One region of the Mycobacterium sp. NGS69 genome, then DNA from elsewhere that is predicted to be linked to it. Evidence: riboswitches for the same ligand, from Rfam matches in the RefSeq annotation. Region 1 holds a riboswitch; the other holds the start of a gene.

Evidence for each region. Region 1 has a riboswitch for magnesium ahead of AC5Y2S_RS20725 (PPE family protein). Riboswitches for the same ligand answer to the same signal wherever they lie in the genome.
Region 2: another riboswitch for magnesium. It lies ahead of AC5Y2S_RS08930 (Rv1535 family protein); the one in region 1 lies ahead of AC5Y2S_RS20725 (PPE family protein).

What each region holds. Positions count from the first base shown of each region.
Region 1 covers NZ_JCALCD010000007.1:55,603-60,719, reverse strand. Annotated here, with positions in the region: gene AC5Y2S_RS20730 (PPE family protein) at 1-1,005, opposite strand, end outside; gene AC5Y2S_RS20725 (PPE family protein) at 1,963-3,165, opposite strand; M-box (ykoK) riboswitch at 3,579-3,754, opposite strand; gene AC5Y2S_RS20720 (PPE family protein, SVP subgroup) at 3,826-5,103, opposite strand.
Region 2 covers NZ_JCALCD010000002.1:758,669-763,785, reverse strand. Annotated here, with positions in the region: gene ileS (isoleucine--tRNA ligase) at 1-2,046, opposite strand, end outside; gene AC5Y2S_RS08930 (Rv1535 family protein) at 2,344-2,565, opposite strand; M-box (ykoK) riboswitch at 2,856-3,025, opposite strand; gene AC5Y2S_RS08925 (TetR/AcrR family transcriptional regulator) at 3,120-3,776, opposite strand; gene AC5Y2S_RS08920 (NAD(P)H-dependent flavin oxidoreductase) at 3,773-4,897, opposite strand; gene AC5Y2S_RS08915 (carboxymuconolactone decarboxylase family protein) at 4,937-5,117, opposite strand, start outside.

The DNA of each region.
Region 1 (5,117 bases):
CTGCGCGCCGACGGCCGAACTCAACATCGGCTTGACGGCGCTGGCGCCCTGCGTCAGCGGCGCCAACGCGCCGCTGATGGCCTTCGGGCCGGCCAGGTAGGCCGCTGCCCCCTGCCCGTTCTGACCCCAGGCGTAGGCCTGGCCGAACGACAGGAACGGTCCGCCGGGTATGGCCGTCCATCCCTGTAGGGAGTACGGCCCCGTGAGGGTCGACCAGATGGTGTTCCAGCTCGTCAGGTCGCTCCCCAGGCCCGCCGGCAAGGACGACGTCGACGGCAGGTTGACCAGCTGCGGCAGGGCGAGCCCCGACAACAGGTTGGTCGAACCCGTCGTCGGCGAATTCAGCAAGCCGCTGCCGAGGCTTTGCAGCGCGGTCGGGAGGGAGTTGATCAGTTGCGACAGCTGCGTGCCGATGTTTAGGCCGCTCGCGCCGCTGGTTTGGGAGACCGCGGCCGCCTGCGCCGGCGCGCCCGCAGCGTTGGTGGTCTGCGGCGGCTCGGTGAACGGCGTCAGCGTCGACGCGGTCGCCGACGAGGCCGCGTAGGCATACATCGCGGCGGCATCCTGGGCCCACATCTCGGCGTATTGGGCCTCGGTGGCCGCGATCGCCGGGGTGTTCTGTCCCAGGAAGTTGGTGGCGATCAGCGTCATAAGCAGGGCCCGGTTGGCGGCGATCACCGGCGGGGGCACCGTGGCCGCGAACGCCGTCTCGTAGGCGCCCGCGGCGATCTTGGCCTGGCTGGCCGCCTCTTCGGCCTGGGCGCCCGTCGCGCTCATCCACGCCACGTATGGGGAGGCCGCCGCCGCCATCGCGATGGACGACGGCCCGGTCCACGGTCCGGCCGCCAGAGTCTGGATCGTCGAGCCGTAAGCGGCGGCTGTCGACTGCAACTCCGTCGCCAACTCGTCCCAGGCCGCCGCGGCTGCCAGCATCGGCCCCGACCCCGCGCCGACATACATCCGTCCGGAGTTGATCTCCGGTGGTAGCGCACCGAAATCCAACATCTATTTCCTCCCGCTCCCCTGAGTGGCCGCCATGGTAGGCGCGGCTTTCCGCCCCGTCCGCACCCACGCGGCAGCTCTAATGAAATCCATGGAATCCGCCGTTGAATTCATGCGCTGATTTGACGTGTATGAAGACAACAGGGTTCCACACTCCCATTCAAAATGTGTCAGAGGCGGCGGTCCGCCCGGCGTTAGGCGCCGCTGACCTAATGTAGCGATCATCGTGATCGAAACGTATTCGCGACGCGTTCCCGGGATGTAATAGTAAGGTAAACGACGAGTGTCAGAGGCCCCTTGTGCCTGTGAGAATGCTGCTCATCAGCTACGACATTTCTGTGTCGAATGCCTTGTCCAGCTTACTCGAAGGCGATATCCAGCAAGCGGTCAGGAACGGGCCTTAATTTGTCTGAATGTGAACACGATCTGTCGACAGAACGCCGCCGTCCGCCTGCTCTACGCATCCGAATCGGTGCAATTAATACGCCGCGCCGTCCTTATTGCACTGCGTTAAGCAATTAACATATTCGTCATGTGGTGAGTGTGAGGGCTCGTCGAGCTCGCGAAACGGCAATTTCCATGTTAGCTCGCGCGTCCACCGCAATTCTTATGAAATGCATTCAAGCCCGGCACGCTCCGACGGCACCGTCGGCGCGGCGATGTTGCCGCCGGCCCCTCCGCGCCCGTTGCCCAGGTGCATCCGCCTGGACACAGCCGCGTCGGCGGCCACCGTCGCCGAATCGAAAGTTTGTCGTCATCCGGTGCTCCCCTAAATTTCACCTAGCGTACGCATTCGTTGCTGCCCGAACGCTGATTTGCTGCTGGAAGTTTGCTGTGAGCGGCTTTGGCCGATTCGCTGTGGCCACCGCGCCGCAGCGCTGCCCGGCGGTGTGATCGCGAGGTTGCGGAAAGCTCAATCCGCGCGGGCGCCGCCTGTGAGGCGGCGCCCGGCGACCGGTCCTAGCCGGCCGCCGGGGGGCGCGCGACGAAGGTGGGGCGGAAGCCGTACTGCGGCATGGCCCGCCCGTAGGGTTGCACACCGGTGGGCCCGATCGGCATCCCGGGCATGCCGGCCGCCATGGCCGGGGGCGCCACCATGGGCGTCCCGCCGAGCGACGACGCCAGCGGCCCGGCCAATGGCGCGGGTGCGGTCCAACTCGGCGGCACCGATAGCGCTCCGATCATCGGCGCGTGCCCGAGCCCGGCCGAGACGCCACTGCCGACGCCCCCGACGGCGGGGCCCGCGACCGCCTCACCGATCGCGCCGTCGATCGCCTGGCCGGCCGCGTCGGCCGCGTCGGCGGCGGCCCCCTGGCCCAGCAGGCTCAGGAATGGCGCCAGCGTGTTGCTGGGCATGTAGAACCCGGACGAGAAGGCGGTGTTCCAGATGTTGGCGTTGGGTCCCCACTCGGCCCAAAGGTTGTCCAGCGTCGCGGATCCCGACCCGGACCCGGTGAGGAGCCCCATGATCTCCGCCGCCGGAGTCTGCGACGACGCGGGCGACGCCAGCCCCTGCAGCGCGGAGGGCAGCGCGGACATCAGCTGCGACATCGTGCTCTGCTGAGCGCCGGCCGGGGTGGCGACGGCTTGGGCCACCGCCGCCGACTGCGCGCTCGGCCCGCCGGGGCTGGTTGTCCGCTGCGGCTCGGTGAACTGGCTCAACTGGGTGGCGACCGCGGACGAGGCGGCGTAGCCGTACATCGCGGCGGCGTCTTGGGCCCACATTTCGGCGTACTGGGCCTCGGTCGCCGCGATCGCCGGCGTGTTCTGGCCGAGGATGTTGGTGGCGATCAGCGCCATCAGCTGGGCACGGTTGGCCGCGATGACCGGCGGGGGCACCGTCTCGGCGAACGCGGCCTCGTAGGCCGCCGCGGCGGCCTCGGCCTGTACCGCGGTCTGCTCGGCCCGCTCGGCCGTCGTACCCAACCAGGCCGCGTACGGCGCGGCGGCGGCGGCCATCGCCACCGATGCCGGGCCGTGCCATTCCTCACCGGTGAGCGCGGCCAACACCGCGCCGTAAGACGATGCGGTGGAGCGCAATTCGGCCGCGAGCCCATGCCAAGCCGACGCGGCGGCCAGCATCGGGCCCGAGCCCGTCCCGGTGTACATCCGGCCGGAGTTCACTTCCGGTGGAAGCGTCGCGAAATCGAGTGCGGCGGTCATCGTCGGCCCCCTCCCCTAACGCGCCGCGATTGTGGTGGTGTGCGTGCTGAAACGTGTTGTGGCTACGGCAAAGTCGCGGGCCACATCAGCGAGCGCCGCCGGACGTGCGAAGACAAGCGACATCGGACTACTCCTCACGTGAAGAGGGTGATCCGGGCCGGCCGGCAATGGTGGCTGGTATCAGCGCGATCCACCGGCGCGATCCGCTAGGCGGACGCGTCGGTACGAGGTCTGGCGGGGTGAGCCGTTCAGACAGTCAGAAAGGGGCCGGGGCCGGATCGAATCGAAATGGTCGATCTGGAATACGGACTATCGCCGAGACTCATTTCGCTCTCACCTCCTCACGGCCTGGGCACACGGGGATGCCTTCGACTCGCACACGGGGAGAAGGGCCCGGGCTGGGACTCCCGGAGACCACACCCCTCTCGTCAGAGCTTTGGCACCACACGGCGTATCCGATTCAGCCGAGCCGGAAGCCACTTGGGCTCAACCCTTAAGCCGGGAGGAGCTGTCCTGACCCTGGGCGTCTTTCGACGTTCGAGGTCAGTGGCCTGTATCCGTGCAGACGCCTCACCTAGCGAGGTGCTTGCAGAGGCCATGGTGGCACCCGGCTAGTCGATAAGTCAACCCAGCTGCAACGCGTTTGCAACAGTCCGGCCGTCACCCGGCGGCCGGTGGGCGCGGCATCACGGTCACGCGGAAGCCGTAGCGCGGGCCGTGGCCGTAGCCTCCCGCGGCCGTGGCGGCGGGCATGCCCGGCATACCCGGAATCGGTGCCGCTCCGGCCGGCACCGCGCCAGCGCCCGGACCGACCGCGTTGGTCCAGCCACCGCCGGCGAACGTTGCCCCCGCGTGGTTCTCCACCTGGGCGACGGCCGTCCAGGCCTGTGGCACCGACAATCGCCCCACCAAAGCCGCCTGGTTGGTGCCGGCCGAAAACCCGCTCAGGTCCGCGGCTCCCAGGCCGCCCGATCCCAACGCCATCCCGGCGGCTCCCGGCAGGGGCGTCCAAATGGCGTTCCCGGAGCCCGCGCCCATGGGCGGGAGCGCGGTCGCCGCGGGTTGTGCGGCCACCGACACCGCGTTGATGTCGGCCATCGCGGCCGTGACGGCCGGTTCGATGATGGCGGGGCTCACGTATCCGGCCGAGACGAACCCGTTGACGAACGAGGAGTTCAAGAACGTGCCGATCGCGTTGCCGTCTGCCCCGTCCAGGAAGTTCAGGATGGCGTCGAGTAGTCCCTGGCCCGGGATGGCCGCGGCGGGGTTCGCGATCCCCGACAGCGGTGACGAGAACCCTTGCAGCGCAGTGGGTATCGCGGACATCAGCTGGTCCACCGTCTGGCTGCCGGTGCCCGCCGCCGTGCCCGTGGCCTGCGTGACCGCCGACGCCTGGGCGGCCGGCCCGGCCGGATTGGTGGTCTGGACCGGCTGATCGAACGGCGTCAGCGTCGAGGCCGCCGCCGAGCTCCCCGCATAGCCGTACATCGCCGCCGCGTCTTGGGCCCACATTTCGCCGTACAGCGCCTCGGTGGCGGCGATCGCCGGGGTGTTCTGCCCGAGGAAGTTGGTCGCAACCAGCGCCGCGAGCAGGGCGCGGTTGGCCGCCACCTCCGCCGGGGGCACCGTCATGGCGAACGCGGCCTCGTAGGCCGCCGCCGCGGCCGCCGCCTGAGCGGACGCCTGCTGGGCGAGCGCCCCGGTGCTGGTCATCCACTGGACATAGGGCGCCGCGGCGGCGCCCATCGACGCGGCGGCCGGCCCCATCCACTCCTCGCTCGTCAGCCCCGTGATGACCGCGTCGTATGAGGCCGCCGTCGAACCGAGCTCCGCACCGAGCGCGGCCCAGGCCGTCGCGGCGGCCATCATCGGCGCTGAGCCCGGCCCGGCATACATGCGGGCGGAGTTGACTTCTGGTGGTAGTGCTCCGAAATCCATTGCCAACACCTCCC
Region 2 (5,117 bases), on a different contig from region 1:
CAGGAAGCTGTAGGCGTTCCACAACGGCAGCAGCACCTGGCGCACGCCTTCGCGGATGCCCTGCTCGGTGACGATCAGGTTGCCCCCGCGCAAGATCGGCGAGGCCATCAGGAACCACCGCATCGCATCCGAGCCGTCACGGTCGAACACCTCGGAAACGTCGGGGTAGTTGCGCAGCGACTTGCTCATCTTCTGGCCGTCGGAACCCAGCACAATCCCGTGCGCCACACAGGTTTTGAACGCGGGACGGTCGAACAGCGCGGTGGCCAGCACGTGCAGGGTGTAAAACCAGCCGCGCGTCTGCCCGATGTATTCGACGATGAAGTCGCCAGGATAGTGGCCGTCAAACCAGTCGCGGTTTTCGAATGGGTAGTGCACCTGCGCGTAGGGCATCGAGCCCGAGTCGAACCACACGTCGAGCACGTCGGGGATGCGCCGCATCTTGCTGCGACCCGTGGGGTCGTCGGGGTTGGGCCGGGTCAGCTCGTCGATATAGGGCCGGTGCAGGTTGGTGGGCCGCACCCCGAAGTCGCGTTCCAGCTCGTCGAGGCTGCCGTAGACGTCGATGCGGGGATAGGCCGGGTCGTCGGACTTCCACACCGGAATCGGGCTGCCCCAGTACCGATTTCGGGAGATCGACCAGTCGCGCGCGCCCTGCAGCCACTTGCCGAACTGGCCGTCCTTGACGTGTTCGGGGTACCAGGTGATCTGCTGGTTGAGCTCCACCATGCGGTCCCGGAAGTCGGTGACCGCGACGAACCACGATGACACCGCGCGATAGATCAGCGGGTTGCGGCAGCGCCAGCAGTGCGGGTAGGGATGTTCGTAGGTCTCGTGGCGGACCAACACCGCGCCGTTGGCCGCCACCGGACCGCTGCCGTTCTTCAGGTCGCGGATGATGTTCGGATTGGCGTCAAAGACGCGCTGCCCCCGGTAATCCGGGACCGTGGAGTCAAACCGGCCCTTGGAATCCACCGGAGTGGCCGGGGCTATGCCGGCCGCGTCGCAGACCGCCATGTCGTCCTCGCCGTAGGCGGGCGCCATGTGCACGATCCCGGTGCCGTCCTCGGTGGTCACAAAGTCACCACGAAGCACCTGGAACGCCTTGTCGGTGTCCATGAAGTAGGGGAACGGTGGAACATACCGCAGACCCAGCAGGTCCGCGCCCCGATACGTGCCCAGCACCTCGGGCTCTTCTCCCAGTTCGCGCGCGTAGCCGGCCAGCCGCGCCTCGGCCAGCACGAAACGGCGCTCCCCCACCCGCACCTGCACGTACGTCACGTCCGGGTTGACGGCCACCGCCAGGTTCGACGGCAGGGTCCACGGCGTCGTCGTCCACACCAGCAGGTAGGCCCCGTCGAGCTCGCCGCCCGTGACCTTGAAGCCCACCGTCAGAGCCGGATCCTGGCGGCTCTGGTAGACGTCGTCGTCCATCCGCAATTCGTGATTGGACAACGGGGTTTCGTCGCGCCAGCAGTACGGCAGCACCCGATACCCCTCGTACGCCAGGCCCTTGTCCCACAGCTGTTTGAACGCCCAGATCACCGACTCCATGTAGCTGGGATCCAGCGTCTTGTAGTCGTTGTCGAAGTCGACCCAGCGGGCCTGGCGCGTCACGTACGCCCGCCACTCGTCGGTGTAGCGCAGCACCGATTCTCGGCAGGCGTCGTTGAACGCGGCGATCCCCATGTCGTCGATCTGGGACTTGTCGTTGATGCCGAGCTGGCGTTCGACCTCGAGTTCGGCGGGTAGCCCATGGGTGTCCCAGCCGAACCGGCGCTCCACCTTGTAGCCGCGCATGGTGCGATACCGCGGCACGATGTCTTTGACGTAGCCGGTGAGCAGGTGACCGTAGTGGGGCAGCCCATTGGCGAACGGCGGCCCGTCGTAGAAGACGTACTCCGGGGCGCCGTCGCGGCGGGCGATGCTGGCCCGGAAGGTGTCGTCGCGGGCCCAGTAGTCGAGAACGTCGACTTCGAGCGCCGGGAAATCGGGCGCCCCGCCGGCCGGCTTCGGGTACGCCTTGACGTCCGCGTTCTCGGTCACGATGTGTGTCGTCTCCTGTGGCCTCGATACTCAGGCCGGGGACGACGACGCGCAAGGTGCGCGAGCGCCGCGGTACCACCCCGCTTGCCGCGCTCTCGCGCGACCGCTCGACGAGGGCTATGACGGGCCTACCCGTTCGGTTCTACTGAGCCTGTCGGCCGTTCTTCCGAAGGCTCCCCGGTGATCGCCGGATCGATGCCATTTGCTCGATTCTACTCAAACCCCGCACCCCAAGGGGCTACCTGGCCTCAGGACAGACCTGCGGCCGGGTAGCCCTTTGGAGCGAATAGAGCACCACTAGGCCCGGACTTCCAGCACACCCACACGCCACAGCGCCGCGTACACGTGACGCACGCCGATGGCCAGGAAGTGGGCGGCACCATCCACCAGCGGGTCGCTGATGACGATGGTCGTGCCCTTCTTGGGCGCGGTGGCGGGCGCGGGGGGCGGGGTCGTGTCGCGCACCACGGTCAGCTTGGGCGCGACGGTTACCACTTCGTCGTGCAGAACTGCGGTCATGATCGTCTCCTGACGGGAACCAAACGAGCGTTGATTGGACTGACGTGTCCCATCCCGTTGGGGTTCCGATCCGAGAACGCTTGGCCGGTAAGCCAATTAGCGTCGCGGCGACTCAGCCGAAAACGTCGCGCCTCAGGTCGGATCGGGACGGAACACAGCCCGGACTTCGACCCGGACTATCGCTGGAACTCATGCGTCCCTCACCTCCTCGACGGTCACGACGCGCGTTCGGTTTGCCCGCGCGATCCACGCGCACCAAAAGGAGTACAGAAACCGGCGAACGCCGGAGATCCGCACCCCTCTCGTCAGAGCTTTGGCACTACACGACGTGTCCGATTCCTCGGAAGCCACCTGGGCTCAACCCTTAAGCCGGGAGGAGCTGTCCTGACCCGGGGCGTCTTTGGACGTTCGGGGTCAGTGGCCTGTATTCGTGTAGACGCCTCACCTAACGAGGTGCATACGCGACCGATCATGCACGATCGCCACGACACGGTCAATGTGATCCGGTCGGTGTCGCCGAATCTTTATGCGGTCATTACGTGAACACACAGGCGTTAACAAGCTGCGGGCGCGCCGGACCCCGCCCCCCGCGGGCGCAGCCCGTCCAGCACCAGCGCCACCACGAAATCAGCCACCTGAGCTGCGGTGACGTCGTCGTCGGTGCTCAGCCGCCGTTGCGCCAGCTGGCCGACCAGCGCCGCCAGCGTGTACGCCACCATGCGCGGCGGGGCGCTCACCACCTCACCGCGCTCCTGGGCGGCCACGATGAAGCTTTCGATGTCGTCGATGAACCGCTCGTAGATCCCGCCGAGATGTTTTTCGAATCGCTCGCCCAGCGCGCACGGGTCGCGCAGCAGCAGCTTGACCGTCGCCTTGTCGGACTCGAAGAACTCCAGCGTCGCCCGCACCGCGACCCGAAGCGACTCCTCCTGCCCGACGCTGCGGACCGGAACCCCCAGCGCCGCAACGACGTGGGTGCGCAGCGCGCTCTCCTCGGCCGCCATCAACGCGTGGAACAACTCGTCCTTGGAGTCGAAGTACCAATAGACCGAGCCGTAGGCCAGGCCGGCCCGCTTGGCGATGTCGGCGATCGTCGTTGCGTGAAAACCCTTGCGCGCGAACACTTCCTTGGCGGCCGACATGATCTGCTCGCGCCGCTGTGACTTGTCCTCGTCGCTGACCGCGCGGCGCCGGCGGGCCGCGCTGGTCACGTATCGACCAGGCCGTCGAGCCGGCCGATGGTGTCGATGAACTCCTCGACCATGTCGAGCACCACCGAGCGGGCCGGGCGGACCCGGTCGAGCGAACCAACCACCTGGCCGACGAAGTACGTCGCCAGCTCGCGCGCCTTGGACTCCGGATTGGTGGCGGCCTGGTTGATGCGCACCTGCGAGCCGGTGACCAAGGCGGTCTGCAGCGGCATGCCGAGCGGATCGGGGGTGTCGGGCCGCGCCCACTCGTCGGTCCAGGCGGTGCGCAGCATCCGCGCCGGTTTGCCGGTCATCGATCGGGAGCGCACCGTGTCCGAGGAGCTGGCCGCCAGGAACTTCTCCTTGACCACGGGAACCGTCTCGGCCTCCTCGGTGGTCAACCACACCGAGCCGCACCACACCCCCTCGGCGCCCAGCGCCAGGGCGGCGGCGACCTGGCGGCCGCGCGCGATCCCGCCGGCCGCCAGAACGGGCACCGGTGCCACGGCATCCACCACCTCGGGCACCAGCACCATGGTCGCCACCTCGCCGGTGTGGCCGCCCGCCTCGGTGCCCTGCGCGACGATCAGGTCGACGCCCGCGGCCGCATGCCGCCGCGCGTGCTGCGTGGTGCCCGCGAGCGCGGCCACCACGACGTCGCGGTCGTGGGCGCGCTGGACGAGGTCGGCGGGCGGCGACCCGAGGGCGCTGGCAATCAGCCGGATGTCGTGCTCGAAGGCCACGTCGAGCAACGGCTCGTAGCCCTTGGGCGAGATGTTGAGGCCCCCGGACGACGCCCTGGGCGCCTCGGTGGGGGCCGCGACGCCGTAGCGGGACAGGATGTCCTCGACGAACGCGCGGTGCTCCTCGGGCAGCAGCTCGCGCGCCTGTTTGGCGTCGATGCCGCCCTGCTCGGCGCCGACGTACTTGGGCGGCAACAGCAGGTCGACGCCGTATGGCTTGCCGCCGGTCTGCTCCTCGATCCACGTCAGCTCGTTGTGCAGGCGCTCCGGACTGTGCGCGACGGCGCCGAGGATGCCGAGACCGCCCGCATTGGTCACCGCGGCGACGACGTCGCGGCAGTGGCTGAAGGCGCAGATCGGAAATTCAACGCCGAGCATCTCGGCGGCCCTGGTTCGCATTGCCCGACGCTAAGAGTTACTGACTGATAAGTCAATCGGTTAGGGGGACCGGCCGTCCGGCGGCCAGCTGGACACGCCCTCTTCCAACGGGACCTGGAGGCTGCGCAGGATCGACGAGACCATTCGCCACGCGCCGATGGCGGTGACGAGCTCTATGAGAACCACTGTGTCGCTTTGCAATTCACGCTCGCACGCGGCCCAGCTCTCGGCGCTTACCGCG